3 regions of the Bacillus sp. LR--39 genome follow, and region 2 is predicted to be linked to each of the others. Evidence: riboswitches for the same ligand, from Rfam matches in the RefSeq annotation. Region 2 holds a riboswitch; each other region holds the start of a gene.
The links. Region 2 has a riboswitch for S-adenosylmethionine ahead of mtnW (2,3-diketo-5-methylthiopentyl-1-phosphate enolase). Riboswitches for the same ligand answer to the same signal wherever they lie in the genome.
Positions count from the first base shown of each region.

Region 1: it holds a riboswitch for S-adenosylmethionine, as region 2 does, so the genes downstream of both, ACWHAR_RS04855 (2-hydroxyacid dehydrogenase) here and mtnW (2,3-diketo-5-methylthiopentyl-1-phosphate enolase) in region 2, are expected to answer to the same signal.
Region 3: it holds a riboswitch for S-adenosylmethionine, as region 2 does, so the genes downstream of both, metK (methionine adenosyltransferase) here and mtnW (2,3-diketo-5-methylthiopentyl-1-phosphate enolase) in region 2, are expected to answer to the same signal.

Region 1 is NZ_JBSIOT010000001.1:905,256-910,914, reverse strand. It holds gene ACWHAR_RS04865 (RbtT/DalT/CsbX family MFS transporter) at 1-140, opposite strand, end outside; gene ACWHAR_RS04860 (FGGY-family carbohydrate kinase) at 188-1,654, opposite strand; gene ACWHAR_RS04855 (2-hydroxyacid dehydrogenase) at 1,647-2,663, opposite strand; SAM riboswitch class I at 2,785-2,877, opposite strand; gene ACWHAR_RS04850 (molybdopterin oxidoreductase family protein) at 3,025-5,088, shown strand; gene ACWHAR_RS04845 (hypothetical protein) at 5,200-5,427, shown strand; gene ACWHAR_RS04840 (hypothetical protein) at 5,471-5,659, opposite strand, start outside.
Region 2 is NZ_JBSIOT010000001.1:1,604,956-1,610,614, reverse strand. It holds gene ACWHAR_RS07535 (pyridoxal phosphate-dependent aminotransferase) at 58-1,254, shown strand; SAM riboswitch class I at 1,291-1,390, shown strand; gene mtnW (2,3-diketo-5-methylthiopentyl-1-phosphate enolase) at 1,472-2,686, shown strand; gene mtnX (2-hydroxy-3-keto-5-methylthiopentenyl-1-phosphate phosphatase) at 2,683-3,387, shown strand; gene ACWHAR_RS07520 (methylthioribulose 1-phosphate dehydratase) at 3,345-3,974, shown strand; gene ACWHAR_RS07515 (1,2-dihydroxy-3-keto-5-methylthiopentene dioxygenase) at 3,990-4,526, shown strand; gene ACWHAR_RS07510 (aspartyl-phosphate phosphatase Spo0E family protein) at 4,806-5,066, shown strand; gene ACWHAR_RS07505 (ATP-binding protein) at 5,277-5,659, opposite strand, start outside.
Region 3 is NZ_JBSIOT010000001.1:20,960-26,618, forward strand. It holds gene ACWHAR_RS00225 (ABC transporter substrate-binding protein) at 1-355, opposite strand, end outside; gene ACWHAR_RS00230 (alpha/beta hydrolase family protein) at 495-1,268, shown strand; gene ACWHAR_RS00235 (DUF2584 domain-containing protein) at 1,326-1,568, shown strand; gene pckA (phosphoenolpyruvate carboxykinase (ATP)) at 1,611-3,194, opposite strand; SAM riboswitch class I at 3,392-3,531, shown strand; gene metK (methionine adenosyltransferase) at 3,701-4,903, shown strand; gene asnB (asparagine synthase (glutamine-hydrolyzing)) at 5,047-5,659, shown strand, end outside.

The DNA.
Region 1 (5,659 bases), 700 kb from region 2:
GCTGATTGCTGTACCGTCAAGCCGTTTTCAACTAAAAACGGGCTGAGCCAGCCTTGTTCAAGGCCATCCCCCATCATAAACAGCACGACTCCCAAAAATCCCCAGGCGAGCTGTTTCGGAATTCCTATTTTATTAAGCATTTTTGTTCCTCCTCAGCAAACTTTCATGTTGTCATCTCATCCCCAAGTCAGGCTTTCACCGCCGGCTGAAAACGAGTAAATAACTTTTGCGTATATTTCCATTCTTCATATAGGAAGAGATCCGTCTGATCCGCTTCCGGCTCAATTACCTTTGTGCGGCTCGAAAGCTCTGCTTTCACACCGAGAGCTTCGTTGCAAATCATCGCCGCTCCCATTGCGGATGCCTGGCTGAACCCCTCTCTCTTATAAATTTTCTTTTGGAGAAGGTTAGCAAGAAACTGTGTCAAAGCATCACTTTGGAAACCGCCGCCGCACACCTTCACATAATCTTTTGAAAAGGAAGCCACCTCTGTTAACGCCTCATAGTTCCATTTGATTGAAAAAGCGATTTCCAGCAGTGCGGCTTTGACAAAATGGGCTCTGCTTAAGTTTTGGGACAGCGGGGCGTCAAAAATAAATCCGCCTTTTGCCAGTGCGTTTTTCTCTGGCGATAAATAGGAGCCTAACGCAGAAATACAAGCATGATCATGTTTCGGCAGACTTGCGATTTCCCGTTCCATGACGCCGTAGGATTCATTCGGATAAAAAATGGATTTTAATTTTTGATAATTGAGTCCTGTTACACCCGGATTCGTTTCAAGAAGCCATTGACCTTCTTCTGTATGGCAATTCAGCCATGCATTCTCTAATCTTTCGGTTCCGGTCTCAGCTGTTATCTTTATAATCGGCGTCGTCGTGCCGGATACGATGACGATATCTCCCGGCTTTGCATCTGCACTTTTGATGGCAAGCTGTGTGTCTCCCCCGCCTGCAATCACAGGCACTCTTTCAGAAAGACCGAGAACCGCCGTTTTCTTAAACGTTAACATTCCGACAACCGTCCCAGATCGGACGAGTGAAGGAAGAATGGCAGAAGGCACACCGAAGATGTTGCATAATGTCTCTGACCACGCCTTTTTCCTTACGTCAAACAGCAGTGTTTCAGCAGCCTGTGACGGTTCATAGCTTAAAATACCGCTCAGCTCAAATGTCACCCAGTCACTGATGCTTGTGATGTACTTCACTTCTTTCCATAAAGACGGCTGTCTAGCTTTTAATCCGACAAGTTTCATGGCGGAAAATAAAGCGCTCGGAAGACGTCCGGTTTGCTGATGCACTTCTTCTTTTGCCTCAATCCCGTCTTCCCATTCACGCCCTCTGTTATCAATGTTGGGCAGACCGAGAAATGCCTTTTTATCTTTATTGATCAGAACAATTCCCTGCCTCTGGCTTGTTGAGGTGATTCCGATTAATGTAATATGAGGGCTTTTGCCAATAACCTTCCTTGCCATAGCGCTGATTTGCTTCCATAACTCTTCCGGTGAGAAATATCGTCCGTCCGGATAAAGCGGATCCGTCACATATTCAATGTCTTCCCTTTCAAGCGCGGTCACATCGCCGCCGGCAGTCACGACCGCGACTCGCGCATTCCCCGTCCCGATGTCAAATACAAGGTAGCCTTTTTGTTCATCCATTACAGCCTCCTCCTTCCGGTTCAAGTTCTCTTTTGTTATAAAGTTCACGTATTGAGCAGGTTTGATCTTGTTTCCATTTGAAAAGCGCTTCATTTAAAATCTTCACATGATGATCTTCCACTTCAAATGTTGCGCCCGCTAAATGGGGAGTCGCTAACACATTCGGCAAAGAGATCAATTCATAATCAGAAGATTCAGGCGGTTCGTGATAAAACACGTCAAGGATCGCTCCCTTAATCCGCCGTTCTTTCAGCACCCGCAGCAGCTCTTCCCTGTCTGTAACCGCCGCTCTTGACGTATTGACAAAAACAGCTTCCTGTTTCATCAATTGAAAGTGCCGGGCGCCGATAAGGCCGATGGTTTCTTCTGTGCGCGGCAAGTGAACGGAAACAATATCACTTTCAGAAAATACCCGTTCAATCGTCGTTTTTTCATACTCCCGGTTTTCATGACGGACAAATGGGTCATAGTAAAGCACCTTGCAGTCAAAAGCGGCCAATAGCCGGGCGATTCTCTGTCCGACAGCTCCGAAACCGATAAGGCCGACTGTTTTCCCCGTCAGCTCATTTCCTCTGAATTTGACGTAAGCCTGCAAATATTCACCATTCCACTTCCCGTCCTTCAGCCACTGAAGGGAAGAATACGTATGACGTAAAAATGAAATCACATTTCCGATAAACATTTCAGCAACAGCCTGGGCATTGCGGGCCGGTGTAAAGAAAACGGGGATTTTTCTTTTAGTCGCCGCCGCAATATTCACATTAGACGGCGTTCCTCTGCAGACACCGATAAAAGCGGAATCGGGCAATATGTCAATAACACGCTCAGACACCTCATCAAGTTCAGTAATAAGCCCCGACGCGTTTGTCTCTTGAATCATTCGGATTAATTCATCTTCCCGATAGGCCCGGCCGTTCTTCTTCCACGGCCGGTGCACAGTCCGGCCGAACAGCTCAGTCAGCTCCTTCAGCCCCTCGTCGTGATATGGCGAGGTAATTAAAACCGTCATGGTGCAAAACATCCTTTTCACATAAATTTTTTCATAAAAAAATCTCTTTCCCCAAAGAAGGAAAGAGATTCATATACCGTCTTTATGCGCTTGAAGCGCACAAATATGTATAGATCATTCTTTCCTATCTTTCAAGCATGCGCTTGCTGGAATTGGCACAATAAATGTTGCCGAGGTTTCATAGGGCCAGTCCCTCCACCTCTCTGGATAGAAAATAAAATGATGAAATTGTCAGGCTGTTTAAAAGAATAAACTCATCATAGAAAAGTCTTTCCGTGATGTCAACACTTTTTTTCTGAATTGACGTTCGATTTTGAAATGTTATAATGCTTACAATATAAACAAAGAGGAGAAATGGGCTATGAATTCTGCTGCAACACAGCCGAACGGGGTCTTTAAGTCGGTATGCTCACTAGACTGTCCCGATCAATGCGGCTTGCTTGTGACAAAAAAAGACGGAAAAATCGTTAACATTCAGGGAGACCCCGATCACCCGGTCACATCAGGGAATATTTGCAACAAAGTCAGACACATGGCTGAGCGTATTTATGATGAGAAGCGCTTAACCGTTCCGTTAAAACGGATCGGTAAAAAAGGTGAAGCCGCGTTTGCGCCTATTTCCTGGGAGGAAGCGTTCAATACGATCAGTGCGCGCTGGAAAGAGCTTATTGCCGAAGAAGGAGCGGAAAGCATTCTTCCGTACAGCTTTTACGGCAACATGGGAAAACTGGCGGCAGAGGGAATGGACCGCCGTTTTTTCCATCGTCTCGGAGCGAGTCATCTCGAACGGACGATTTGCAGCAAAGCCGGATCTGAAGGCTATAACTATACAATGGGTGAAGGAGCGGGTACTGATCCGGAGGAGACCATACATGCAAAGCTCTTTATTTTTTGGGGGATCAATGCCGTCAGCACGAATATGCACCAAGTCATGATTGCTCAAAAAGCCCGGAAAAAAGGGGCTAAAATTGTCGTTATCGATGTACATAAGAACCAAACCGGCCGGCTTGCCGATTGGTTTATTCCCATTCGGCCCGGCACAGATGCCGCACTCGCCCTCGGTATCATGCATGTCTTATTCGACGAAAACCTTCACGATGAAGCATTTCTCACAGAATACACCGAAGGCAGTGACGAATTAAAAGCGCATGTTCAACACTATGATCCGGAAACAGTTTCTGCTATTACAGGCGTTAAAGCCGACGATATCAGACGCCTTGCGAGAATGTACGGGGAAACCTCCCCTTCCCTTATCAGGATCGGAAACGGCATTCAGCACCATGACAATGGCGGAATGATCGTCCGCACAGTTGCCTGTCTACCGGCTGTTACAGGACAGTGGCTCAACACCGGTGGAGGCGCAATCAAGCACAACAGCGCGGTATTAAACTATAACAGACAAGCGCTCCAGCGGCCTGATCTGCTTTACGGCAAAAAGCCACGATCATTTAATATGAACAGGCTCGGAAGCGTTCTGTTAGAAACAAAACCGCCCGTGCGCTCCCTGTTTATTTACGGTACGAATCCCGCAGTGGTTGCGCCGGAAGCGAATAAAGTCAGAAAAGGCCTGCTGCGTGAGGATTTATTTACAGTCGTTCACGATCTGTTTTTAACGGAAACCGCCAAATATGCGGATATCGTGCTCCCTGCTGCATCCGCTTTTGAAAACACGGATTTTTACACGTCTTACTGGCATCATTTTATTCAGCTGCAAAAACCGGTGATCGAACCCTACGGGGACAGCAAATCGAATACGGAAGTGTTCCGTTTGCTTGCCGGGGCAATGGGATTTACCGAGCAGGAGCTTCAGGATTCCGATGAAGAATTGATCAGACAGGCGCTGGACTTTCCCGACAATCCGTATATCGAGGATATTGATTACGAAGCGCTCTCACGCCATTCCTTCATGAAAGCCAAACGGAAAAAACCGCTTTTTCCGGGAAAGCTCAAGACACCGAGCGGAAGAATTGAATTATATTCGGAAAAGATGAAACAGGACGGTTATCCCGCGCTGCCGACACATATCCCTCTTGAGAGCGATGACGATTTTCCGCTTTTATTTGTCCCGGGACCGAATCATAATTTTTTAAATTCGACATTTTCGAATAATGAAAAACACGTAAAACTGGAAAAAGCGCCAAAGCTTTTTATTCATACAGAGGATGCTGTACGCCGGAACATAGAAGACGGGGAAACCGTTAGAGTTTGGAATCACCGCGGCGAGTGTGAATTAACAGCTTCGGTCGGCGAACAGGTGCTTCCCGGCGTTGCAGTCAGCCAAGGTCTTTGGGCCGATATGGATGATAAAAAACAGCTCGTCAATTCGCTCACGCCCGATCGGCTGGCGGATATGGGCGGAGGCGCTGTTTTCTTCTCCGGAAAGGTGCAGGTGGAAAAGCTCAGCAATCAAAACCGTCCGCAATAAACGCCCGACGGTTTTGCTGAAGGCTGAATCCAAAATGATAACGTTTATTGGAGGTTTGGATATATTACCGGCATTGGAATCGCTTTAGCCGGATATTTCATCGGAGACGGATTGAAAAACTTTAAATCACCTGATCCTCATGAACACACTGACCACATTCTCATTAAAGAAAAAGATCTGCACTTCTATATTGGTTATTATTTAGGAGTTACGAAGGAAGAAGCAAAACAAATCGTGCCCGACACCTCTGACATTCCGCATATCACGAGAAACGGAAAGCGGTATGTGCAGAAGAATACATTAAGAGAATGGCTGACTTCCATGCTGGAAAAAGAATAACAGCTGCCATGAAAAGCGGGAAGAGTTTTTCTCTTCCCGTTCATTAAGATTTGCCGCCCTGCCTCTCTTCAACCCCAAACATACGACAGATATCGTTCTTACGTAACGAAACATCCCCTTCTTTTGATTTCAAATAAAACCCTTTCATATATAACCGTATGACTTCCTCATATGTAAGCTCATGACGAAGGAGCGCCATTAAACACCCGTCTTTTTCATCTTGTTTATTGAA
Region 2 (5,659 bases):
ATTTAACCATATATGATGATGGACTATCATTTCAAGACATTTTTAGAAGGTGAAAATATGAACTTTGAAATCTCAGATGTACTCAAACAGCTGCCGGAACAATTTTTCGCATCATTGGTGCAAAAAGTGAATCAAAAGCTGAAAGAAGGCAGAGATGTCATCAATTTAGGGCAGGGAAACCCTGATCAGCCGACGCCTCAGCATATCGTTGAAGAAATGAAGCGCGCCGTCGAAAGGCCGGAAAATCATAAATACTCATCATTCCGGGGCGCTTACAGCTTCAAAAAAGCAGCCGCTGCATTTTATGAAAGGGAGTACGGGGTCACGCTTGATCCGGAAACGGAAGTCGCCGTGCTGTTCGGAGGCAAGGCGGGACTTGTTGAGCTTCCGCAATGTCTTTTAAACCCGGGAGATACCATTCTGGTGCCTGATCCCGGATATCCTGATTACTGGTCAGGCGTCGCCCTTGCGAAAGCGAAAATGGAAATGATGCCGCTGACAGAAGAAAGAGGGTTTCTCCCTGATTACAGCGTAATTCCTGAAAAGGTGCGGAGCGAGGCGAAGCTGCTGTATCTCAATTATCCGAATAATCCGACCGGCGCTGTGGCAACAGAGGCGTTTTTCGAGGAGACGGTCGGTTTTGCGGAACAAAACGGCATTTGTGTCGTTCATGATTTCGCGTACGGAGCCGTCGGCTTTGACGGGCATAAACCGCTGAGCTTTTTGCAGACCGAAGGCGCAAAAGAGACGGGAATCGAAATCTATACCTTGTCCAAAACGTATAATATGGCGGGCTGGCGGGTCGGATTTGCCGTCGGAAACGCTTCTGTCATCGAAGCGATCAACCTTTATCAGGATCATATGTTTGTCAGCCTGTTTCCCGCGGCGCAGCAGGCGGCGGCAGCCGCTCTTTTAGCGGATCAGGCATGCGTCGCAGCGCAAAATGACAGATATGAATCGAGACGTAATGCATGGATTGAAGCCTGCCGCGATATCGGCTGGGATGTGACGGCTCCGGCGGGCTCCTTTTTTGCATGGCTCCCTGTGCCTGACGGTTATACGTCACAGTCGTTTTCAGACCTGCTGCTCGAGAAAGCGGATGTCGCGGTCGCTGCGGGAAACGGGTTCGGAAAATGGGGGGAAGGCTATATAAGAGTCGGTCTTCTGACAAGTGAAGAAAGACTTAAAGAAGCTGCGGAACGGATCGGGAAACTGAATCTTTTCACCCGAAAAAGCATTGACATATCAGGATAACAATGCGATAATTCAAAATACTTTATAAAATCATTATTCTTATCAAGAGCAGGCAGAGGGACGAGCCCGATGAAGCCCGGCAACCGACTGATAAAGCACGGTGCTAATTCTTGCAGCAGGAGCTGAGAGATAAGATTCGGACATAACACGAAGCCTCTTTCTGCTCATACGGAAGAGGTTTTTTTATGTTTTGCGAAAGAAAGAGAGGCGTTCACGCATGAGCGAAGTATTGGCAACATATCTTCTGACAGACACAACGGACAGTGAAAAGCGGGCGGAACAGATTGCGGCGGGGCTGACGGTAGGCTCCTGGACTGAACTGCCCCTGGTGAAGCAGGAACAGCTCAGAAAACATAAAGGGCGGGTCGTAAAAGTTGAGGAGAAAGAAGGAACCTCAGAAAACGAAACACAATCCGTCATCACCATCGCCTATCCCGAGGCGAACTTTTCAAGAGATATCCCGGCCGTCCTGACGACGGTATTCGGAAAGCTGTCACTGGACGGAAAAATAAAATTGACTGATCTTGAATTTTCCGAAGGGTTTAAACGCTCCCTTCCCGGGCCGAAATTCGGTATATACGGCATCCGCAAACTGCTGGGCGAATTTGAAAGACCGCTTCTGATGAGCATATTTAAAGGCGTGATCGGACGGGATCTCGCCGACATTAAAGATCAGCTCAGACAGCAGGCGCTCGGCGGCGTGGATCTGATTAAAGATGACGAAATTTTCTTTGAAAATGAACTGGCTCCGTTTGAAACCCGCATTATCGAAGGAAAACAAGTCCTGAAGGAAACCCGGGAGGAGACGGGGCATAAAACGCTGTATGCCGTAAACCTTACGGGAAGGACCGCTGAATTGCGGGATAAAGCGAGGCGCGCGGCAGAACTCGGGGCGGACGCGCTTTTATTGAATGTGTTCGCTTACGGTTTAGATGTGATGCAGAGCCTTGCTGAAGACAGGGAAATCCCGCTTCCGATCATGGCGCATCCGGCAGTCAGCGGCGCGTTCACATCATCTCCCGTTTACGGCTTGTCGCATGCGCTTTTGCTCGGCAAGCTGAACCGCTATTGCGGCGCTGATTTCAGTTTATTTCCGTCACCTTACGGATCCGTTGCTCTTCCGAAGGAGTCCGCACTTGCAATCCATGATGAATGTGTAAAAGACGATGTCTTTCATCCGTCGTTTGCCGTCCCGTCAGCAGGCATTCACCCCGGTATGGTGCCATTATTGATGCGCGATTTCGGCATCGATTACATCATCAATGCCGGCGGAGGCATTCACGGCCATCCGAAAGGAGCCGAGGGCGGCGGAAAAGCGTTCCGCGCCGTCATTGATGCGGTGCTTGAAGCACAGCCGATTGAAGAAAAAGCCGCGTCGTGCAAAGATCTTCAGCTCGCGTTAGACAAATGGGGAAGGGTGGAAGCCGTATGACCCGCACACCGCTGATTATTTGTGATTTCGACGGAACGGTCACCATGAACGACAACATTGTCAGCATGATGAAAGAATTCGCGCCTCCTGAGTGGCTTGAAATAAAAGACGGTGTTCTGTCTAAAAGCATATCAATCCAAGAAGGAGTCGGACGGATGTTCGGACTGCTGCCGAGCAGCTTAAAAGAAGAACTGACCGGTTTTATCCTGAAGGATGCGAAAATACGGGACGGCTTTTTGGATTTTGTCTCGTTTGTCCGGTCAAACGGCCTCCCGTTTTATATCGTAAGCGGGGGAATGGACTTTTTTGTGCATCCGCTTTTGGAAGGGATCGTAGAAAAGGAGCGGATTTTCTGCAATCATGCATCCTTTGACAATGAATATATTCATATAGACTGGCCGCACGCCTGTGACGGAGAATGTACCAATCAATGCGGCTGCTGCAAACCGTCAGTCATCCGTAAGCTATCCGATCAGCAGAAATTTCTCGTTATGATCGGTGATTCGGTCACGGATGTCGAGGCTGCAAAGTTATCGGATATGTGCTTTGCGAGAGATTATCTTTTGACTGAATGCAAAGAACTCGGCCTCCGGCATCTGCCTTTTCAAGATTTTCATGAGGTGAAAACAGGCATTGAAAACATCGGGGAGGTGCAGGCATGGCTGCAAAAGAAGAACGCTGGCGCGAACTTGCCGAGGTAAAACGCGAACTGGCCGAAAGAGACTGGTTCCCGGCAACGAGCGGGAATCTTTCCATCAAAGTATCCGACGGGCCGCTGACTTTTCTCGTTACGGCGAGCGGAAAAGACAAACGAAAAGAAACAGACGAAGATTTTCTCTTAATCGATAAGAACGGGAAGCCCGCTGAGACCGGCCATTCTTTAAAACCCTCAGCGGAAACGCTTCTCCATACTTACTTATACCAAAAGACAGACGCCGGCTGCTGTCTGCATGTCCATACCGTCAATAATAATGTCATCTCAGAGCTTTACGGGGATGAAAAACAAATCACTTTTCAGGGGCAGGAGATGATTAAGGCGCTCGGATTATGGGAGGAAAACGCGTCCGTGACCGTTCCGATCATTGACAATCCGGCGCACATCCCGGCATTGGCCGAAAACTTCGCACACCATGCGGACGCCGGCGCAGGCGCGGTGTTAATCCGCAATCACGGCATTACGGCATGGGGGCGGACCGCATTTGAAGCGAAAAGGGTGCTGGAAGCCTATGAATTTTTATTCAGCTGTCACCTCAAGCTTCTGTCACTTCGTCCGCAGCTGGTAAAATAAAAGGAGGAATAGAAAATGGCGACCATCAGAATTCATGACGAAAAGAATACGCTCATTGAAAAACAGGAAGAAGTAGCGCGCTTCTTAGACGAACAAGAGGTGATCTATGAGCAGTGGAACATTGAAAAACTTCCGTCTGGGCTTTCGGAAAAATTCGATCTAACCGAAGATGAAAAAGAACGGATTCTCGCGGCGTTTGACACGGAGATTCAGGACATTTCAGCCCGGCGCGGATATCAGTCTCAGGATGTCATTTCTTTATCAGATACCACGCCGAATCTTGATGAATTATTAAAAAATTTCCAAAGAGAACATCACCACACGGATGATGAAGTCCGCTTTATCGTCAGCGGACACGGCATCTTCGTCATTCAAGGCAAAGACGGCACATTTTTCGACGTTCGTTTAAATCCGGGAGATTTGATTTCAGTTCCGGAGAACATCCGCCACTACTTTACGCTTCAGGAAGACCGCCGGGTCGTCGCAATCCGAATCTTCGTGACGACTGAGGGCTGGGTGCCGATTTACGAGAATGAAAGTGTGCAAAACTGATAGACGTCCGAACCTCTCATGCCCCCGCCGGCATGAGAGGTTTTTTATTGTAATGTAAAGTCAGCTGTGGCTGTTTTTTAAATCTTGAATATGCCGCATTCTGTTTATATCATTACCCGAATGGGTATTATTCTCGTATTCATGCAAAGATTCCAATACGAAATGAAAAAATAAGTTATTTAGTAAAAAAATGTTTACAAATAAAGTATAATCTGTAATAATGCTCAATAACCCAATCAAACTTGTTTCCTATTCTTTTAGCGGTGAGGGGTGAAGTGAATGGGCAGTTATTCTGAACAAGAAAAATTGCTTGTATCTATTGATAAAAAAAGAAAAATGATGATAGATGCGGCTAACAGGCAAGGGTTTACAGGATATGACACGATCAGGCACAGCCAGGAACTGGACTGTCTGATGAATGCGTATCAGCAGCTGGTAAACCGTGATCGCACACATCACCAAGGAATACAGGGCCTTGTGAAGAAAATAGGCTTGTTCTCCCGCGGTGACGTCATGCCTGCATATGAAGCAAACAAATGATTGATGATAAAACAGATAACGAAGACTGAATGCGCTTCCTGATCAAGCGCCGCATCCGAAAGATGACCGCGTACAGTCAGCACATTTTTCCGCTGGCACGGCTCACGAAGCGCCTCGTACTATCTGCCGGCCATGATGCCGTTCCTCTGGTATATCCTCTTACACATATTCTTCTTTAAATGAAAAACACCCCGATCCAGGGTGTTTTTTTCATCGAGAAGCGGCAGGGAGGGTAATGGTGACCTCTGTGCCCTTATCGACTTCGCTTTGAATGTCAATTGAACCGCCGTACATCAGCATGATTCGTTTACATACGACAAGGCCGAGGCCGGTGCCTTTTTCCTTTGACGTTACAAACGGAAGAAAAATGTGTTCAAGCATATCTTCAGAAATGCCCATTCCGTTGTCGGCCACCTTAATGACTGCTTTATGATCGCGGGCTTCTAAATAGATGGACAGCCGGCCGCCTTCCTGCATGGATTCCAAAGCGTTTTTCGCGACATTTAAAATCACCTGTTTAATATGGTCTTTCGTGCAGTTGACCTTGAGCGGCCGATTGACGAGAATCTCCACATTCACTTCCACATTATACA
Region 3 (5,659 bases), 1.6 Mb from region 2:
GAAATGTGCCGTCCGTCTGTGTCAGCTGCGCGAAGTTGATGACCGGATCTTTTGCTCCCTGCGCCTCCACGTAAATGGATGTTTCAGAACCGACCAGCGCGATATCAGACCCGTTTGACAAAAGCGATGTCATCGTTTTGTCTCCGCCCCATGTTGTTTGAAGTGACACTTGGAGCCCTTCTTTTTTAAAGAAACCTTTTGCTTCAGCGACATACATAGGCGTATAGAAGATGGAGTGTGTGACTTCCGCCACCTTTACCTTCGTCAGACTTTCTTCCTGTCTGCAGGCCGGAAGAATGAGCAGGAAAAAGGCGCATATGACAAAAACGCAGCCCGTTTTGAGCCATTTGTTCACGGTGTAACCTCCTTGTTTTAAGCGTTAAAATAACCTTTTCTGCTTTACATATCGTATGATGGGTATAAAAAATGTGTGAGTGCCCATATTCACGTTGGGAAAGAATAAAAAAACTGATGATATAAGGAGGCGCATTGTTTTGCTGGCAGAAAAGAAAAGGTTCCCGTCTCCGAGTCCGCATGTCCGCCTCTTTGCGGTATGCTATGAGTCAGAAGGGCTGAAGGTAAAGGGGCTCCTTGCCGAGCCTGCGGCGCCGGGCACATATGACGGTTTTTTATATTTGCGCGGCGGCATAAAAAATGTCGGCATGGTACGCCCCGGAAGAATCGTTCAATTCGCTTCCCAAGGCTTTGTCGTGTTTGCGCCTTATTACAGAGGCAACCAGGGCGGCGAGGGAAATGAAGATTTTGCGGGAGAGGACAGAGAGGATGCGTTTTCCGCTTTTCGCCTGCTTCGGGAGCATCCGAACGTCAGGGAAGGGCGGGTGCATATTTTCGGTTTTTCCCGGGGCGGAATCATGGGGCTTTTAACCGCGATTGAAATGGGGCATCAAGCGGCTTCGCTCGTATCATGGGGCGGTGTGAGCGATATGGTGCTTACTTATGAAGAGCGGAAGGATATGCGGCGGATGATGAAGCGGGTGATCGGCGGCACGCCGAAAAAGGTGCCGGATGAATACAGATGGCGTTCGCCGTTTGAAAAAGCAGACCGCATTCAGGCCCCTGTGCTGCTCATCCATGGAGAGAATGATGAGAATGTTTCGATCGAACACGCCCGGCTGATCGAGGACAAGCTGAAAGAGGCGGGGAAACCGGTGGAAACTTGGTATTACAGCGGTTTTACGCATTATTTTCCGCCGCAGGAAAACAGACGCATTGTCCGGCGGCTGGCAGAATGGATGAAGACGCGGTAAGATGCCTGATTTATGATATGATAATAAAGAATAAGAGAATGAAAGGGGATTTTCATTTTGGGAATGCCTGTTGAATTTAATACCATGATTGTGACAAAAGGCAATGAAAAACGGATAGAGGAAAATATCTTTTTATTGGAGAAAGAGGGCTACCGCGTCTATCCTCTTGATATTCCGATGGACGTGCGCAAAACGAAAACCGGCGAGAAATCCGGCACCGGCGAGGTCCAAAAGCTCGAATGGGCGAACGGCCGGACAAGCATTACATACAGACTCACGTCGCTTCATTCGACAAACTGAAAAAACAAAAGCCGAGGGCATAAACGCCCTTGGCTTTTTTGATTACACGAGAGGTCCGCCGGCTTTGGCAATCGAGTCTGCATGGGAAAACTTTTTAAAGTTTTCTTTAAACTCATTGGCTAAAAACAGCGCTTTTTCGTTGTATGCTTGTTTATCGCTCCACGTGTTTTCAGGCTGAAGAACTTCATCCGGCACGCCCGGAACATGAACGGGGCTGCGCAGGCCGAAAATGCTGTCTGCCGTCATGTCAGTCTGGTTCAGTCTGCCTTCAATAGCGGCCTTAACCATCGCTCTTGTATACGAAAGTTTCATCCGTTCTCCGACTCCGTACCCTCCGCCGGTCCAGCCTGTGTTGACCAGAAAGACTTGAACGCCGTGTTCGTCGATTTTATGCCCGAGCATTTCGGCATATACATGCGCCGGAAGCGGAAGGAACGGTGAACCGAAGCACGTCGAGAAAGTCGTTTGCGGAGATGTCACGCCGCGCTCGGTTCCCGCGAGTTTACTGGTGTACCCGCTTAAGAAATGATACATCGCCTGTTCCTTCGTCAGTTTGCTGATCGGAGGAAGCACGCCGAATGCGTCCGCCGTTAGAAAGACGATCGCCTGCGGATGGCCGGCAATGCTCGGCTGCACGATATTGCCGATCATCTCAATCGGATATGCGGCTCTTGTGTTTTCCGTGTAGAAGGAATTGTCGTAATCCGCTTCACCCGTTTTTTCATCAAGCACGACATTCTCAAGAACAGACCCGAAGCGGATCGCACGAAAAATCTGCGGTTCTTTTTCCTCGCTCAGATTGATACATTTAGCGTAACATCCGCCTTCAATGTTGAAAACGCCGGAATCTGACCAGCCGTGCTCGTCATCGCCGATCAGTTTGCGGTCTGCATCGGCTGAAAGCGTCGTTTTCCCTGTGCCGGAAAGGCCGAAAAACAGGGCGACATCGCCTTTTTCACCGACGTTGGCTGAGCAATGCATCGGCAGTATATCCTGCTGCGGAAGCAGGAAGTTCATAATGGAGAATATTGATTTTTTCATTTCTCCGGCGTATTCGGTGCCGCCGATTAAAATGACGCGTTTTTCGAAAGAGACAATGATAAACGTTTCCGAATGCGTGCCGTCCGTCTCCGGATCTGCTTTAAAATGCGGAGCCGAGAGAATGGTGAAAGGCTGCGCTTGCGGATCTCTTTCATCCGTCTCCGGTCTGATAAACAGCTGGCGCGCGAATAAATTGTGCCACGCAAATTCATTTACGACCGTAATCGGCAGTCTGTATTTTTCATCCGCTCCCGCGAATCCTTCAAAAACAAACAGTTCATCCCGCTGTTTTAAGTAGCTGACGACTTTGGCGTACAGCTTTTCAAACGCCTCTTCAGAAATGGGCTGATTCACCGCGCCCCAATCAATTTGATTTTCTGTGCTTTGTTCACGTACGATAAATTTATCTTTAGGTGACCGGCCTGTATATGCGCCGGTGGTGGCGCGTACGGCGCCCGTTGATGTCAGCGTTCCTTCATTTCGGCTGATCACTTTTTCGGTAAGTTTTGGAGCCGATAAATTATGATGCACATTCGGACTTGCAAGTAATGCTTGAAGATCTGCGGTTAAATCAACTAATTTCATAAAAACCTTCCTTTGCCGGTTTATTTGTATTTCGCTGAATGTGGAATTAGTATAACATATATCTGAAAATAGTCTATACTATTTGAGGTTTTTTGTTTGTGTTTTTCCATTGCTTCCCGAAATAAAGGCGCGTAATCGCTTTAATTCATATTGACACTTTCCGCCCTTTTACGATAAGATATTTCATTGAGCGGATACTCTTATCCCGAGCTGGCGGAGGGACAGGCCCGATGAAGCCCAGCAACCGGTTTCTCTGTAAAAAAGCAGGTGAAAACACTGTGGGAAACCAAGGTGCTAACCTGATGCAAGGTTTAATATTTTCCTTGAGCGATAAGAGTGAAAGGCACACAGACCAAACCCTTTCCTCGAGTGGAAAAGGTTTTTTTATTTCATAAAATATGCCAATTAACATTCTCTGATATAGTATGACATTGTATTAAGAGGGAGCGAGTTCCGTATCATATGAGAAGGTCTTGTAAAAGATCTTTTTTCAGGAGGAAAAGTGAATGAGTAAAAACCGTCGACTATTTACATCTGAATCTGTTACTGAGGGTCATCCGGACAAAATCTGTGACCAAATTTCTGACAGTATCTTAGATGAGATTTTAAAAAATGACCCGAACGCGCGCGTGGCCTGCGAAACATCTGTAACGACAGGACTTGTGCTGGTAAGCGGAGAGATTACTACATCAACATACGTTGACATTCCGAAAACAGTCCGTGAAACGATTAAAGAAATCGGCTACACACGCGCCAAATATGGATTTGATGCGGAGACTTGCGCTGTTTTAACATCAATTGATGAACAGTCTGCGGATATCGCAATGGGTGTCGATCAGGCTCTTGAAGCGCGTGAAGGCACAATGAGCGATGCTGAAATCGAAGCAATCGGAGCGGGAGACCAAGGCCTGATGTTCGGTTATGCGTGTAACGAAACGAAAGAGCTTATGCCGCTTCCGATCTCTTTGGCGCATAAATTAGCCCGCCGTTTGAGCGAAGTCCGCAAAGAAGACATTCTTCCGTACCTTCGCCCTGACGGCAAAACGCAAGTTACCGTTGAATATGATGAAAACAACAAGCCGGTCCGCATCGACGCGATCGTCATTTCAACTCAGCACCACCCGGAAATTACGCTTGAGCAGATTCAGCGCAATCTGAAAGAGCATGTCATTAACCCAGTCGTGCCTGAGGAACTGATCGATGAAGAGACAAAATACTTCATCAACCCTACGGGACGTTTCGTAATCGGCGGACCTCAAGGTGATGCGGGTCTTACCGGCCGTAAAATCATCGTTGACACATACGGCGGATATGCACGCCACGGCGGCGGTGCATTCTCCGGTAAGGATGCGACGAAGGTAGACCGTTCTGCGGCATACGCTGCGAGATACGTAGCGAAAAACATCGTGGCAGCAGGTCTTGCTGATTCTTGTGAAGTGCAGCTTGCATACGCAATCGGCGTGGCACAGCCTGTTTCTATTTCCATCAATACATTTGATACAGGAAAAGCTTCTGAAGAAAAACTGATCGAAGTCGTACGGAATAACTTCGACCTGAGACCTGCCGGCATTATTAAAATGCTTGATCTGCGCCGCCCGATCTATAAGCAGACAGCTGCTTACGGCCACTTCGGACGTCATGATGTGGATCTTCCTTGGGAGCGTACTGACAAGGCGGATGCGCTTCGCAAAGAAGCACTAGGAGAATAATTTTATAGCCGCTTACTTAAGCGGCTTTCCCTTTTTGTAGATGCTGCCATGCTTATTTTTTACATAGCGTGAAACCAATGGCGTAACAAAGCGTCTATAAAAAGGGGGTCCAATTAGAAAATTACACTTATGGAGGCTATACTATGTGTGGATTTGTCGGTGTTTTTAATAAGCATCCATTAACTCAAACCGCAGATCAAGAAGAGCTAATCAAACAAATGAACCAAATGATCGTTCACCGCGGTCCTGACAGCGATGGGTATTATCATGACGAGCACGTCGGATTCGGCTTCAGACGGCTCAGTATTATTGACGTAGAAAACGGCGGACAGCCTTTATCATATGAAGACGAAAAATATTGGATCATTTTTAACGGCGAAATCTATAACTACATTGAATTGAGAGAAGAACTTGAAGCGAAAGGCTACACTTTCAATACAGATTCCGATACCGAAGTGCTCCTTGCGACATACCGTCATTATAAAGAAGAAGCCGCTTCAAAGCTTCGCGGAATGTTTGCGTTTTTAATCTGGAACAAAGCTGACCGCGTCATGTACGGCGCGAGAGACCCGTTCGGCATTAAACCGCTGTATTACACAACGATCGGGGACAAAGTATATTTTGCCTCTGAGAGAAAGAGTTTAATGGCCGCTCAAAACGGTATTGATCTCGATACAGCTTCTTTACAGCAATATATGTCTTTCCAATTCGTTCCTGAACCGAGCACGCTTGACGCTGAAGTGAAAAAAGTCGAGC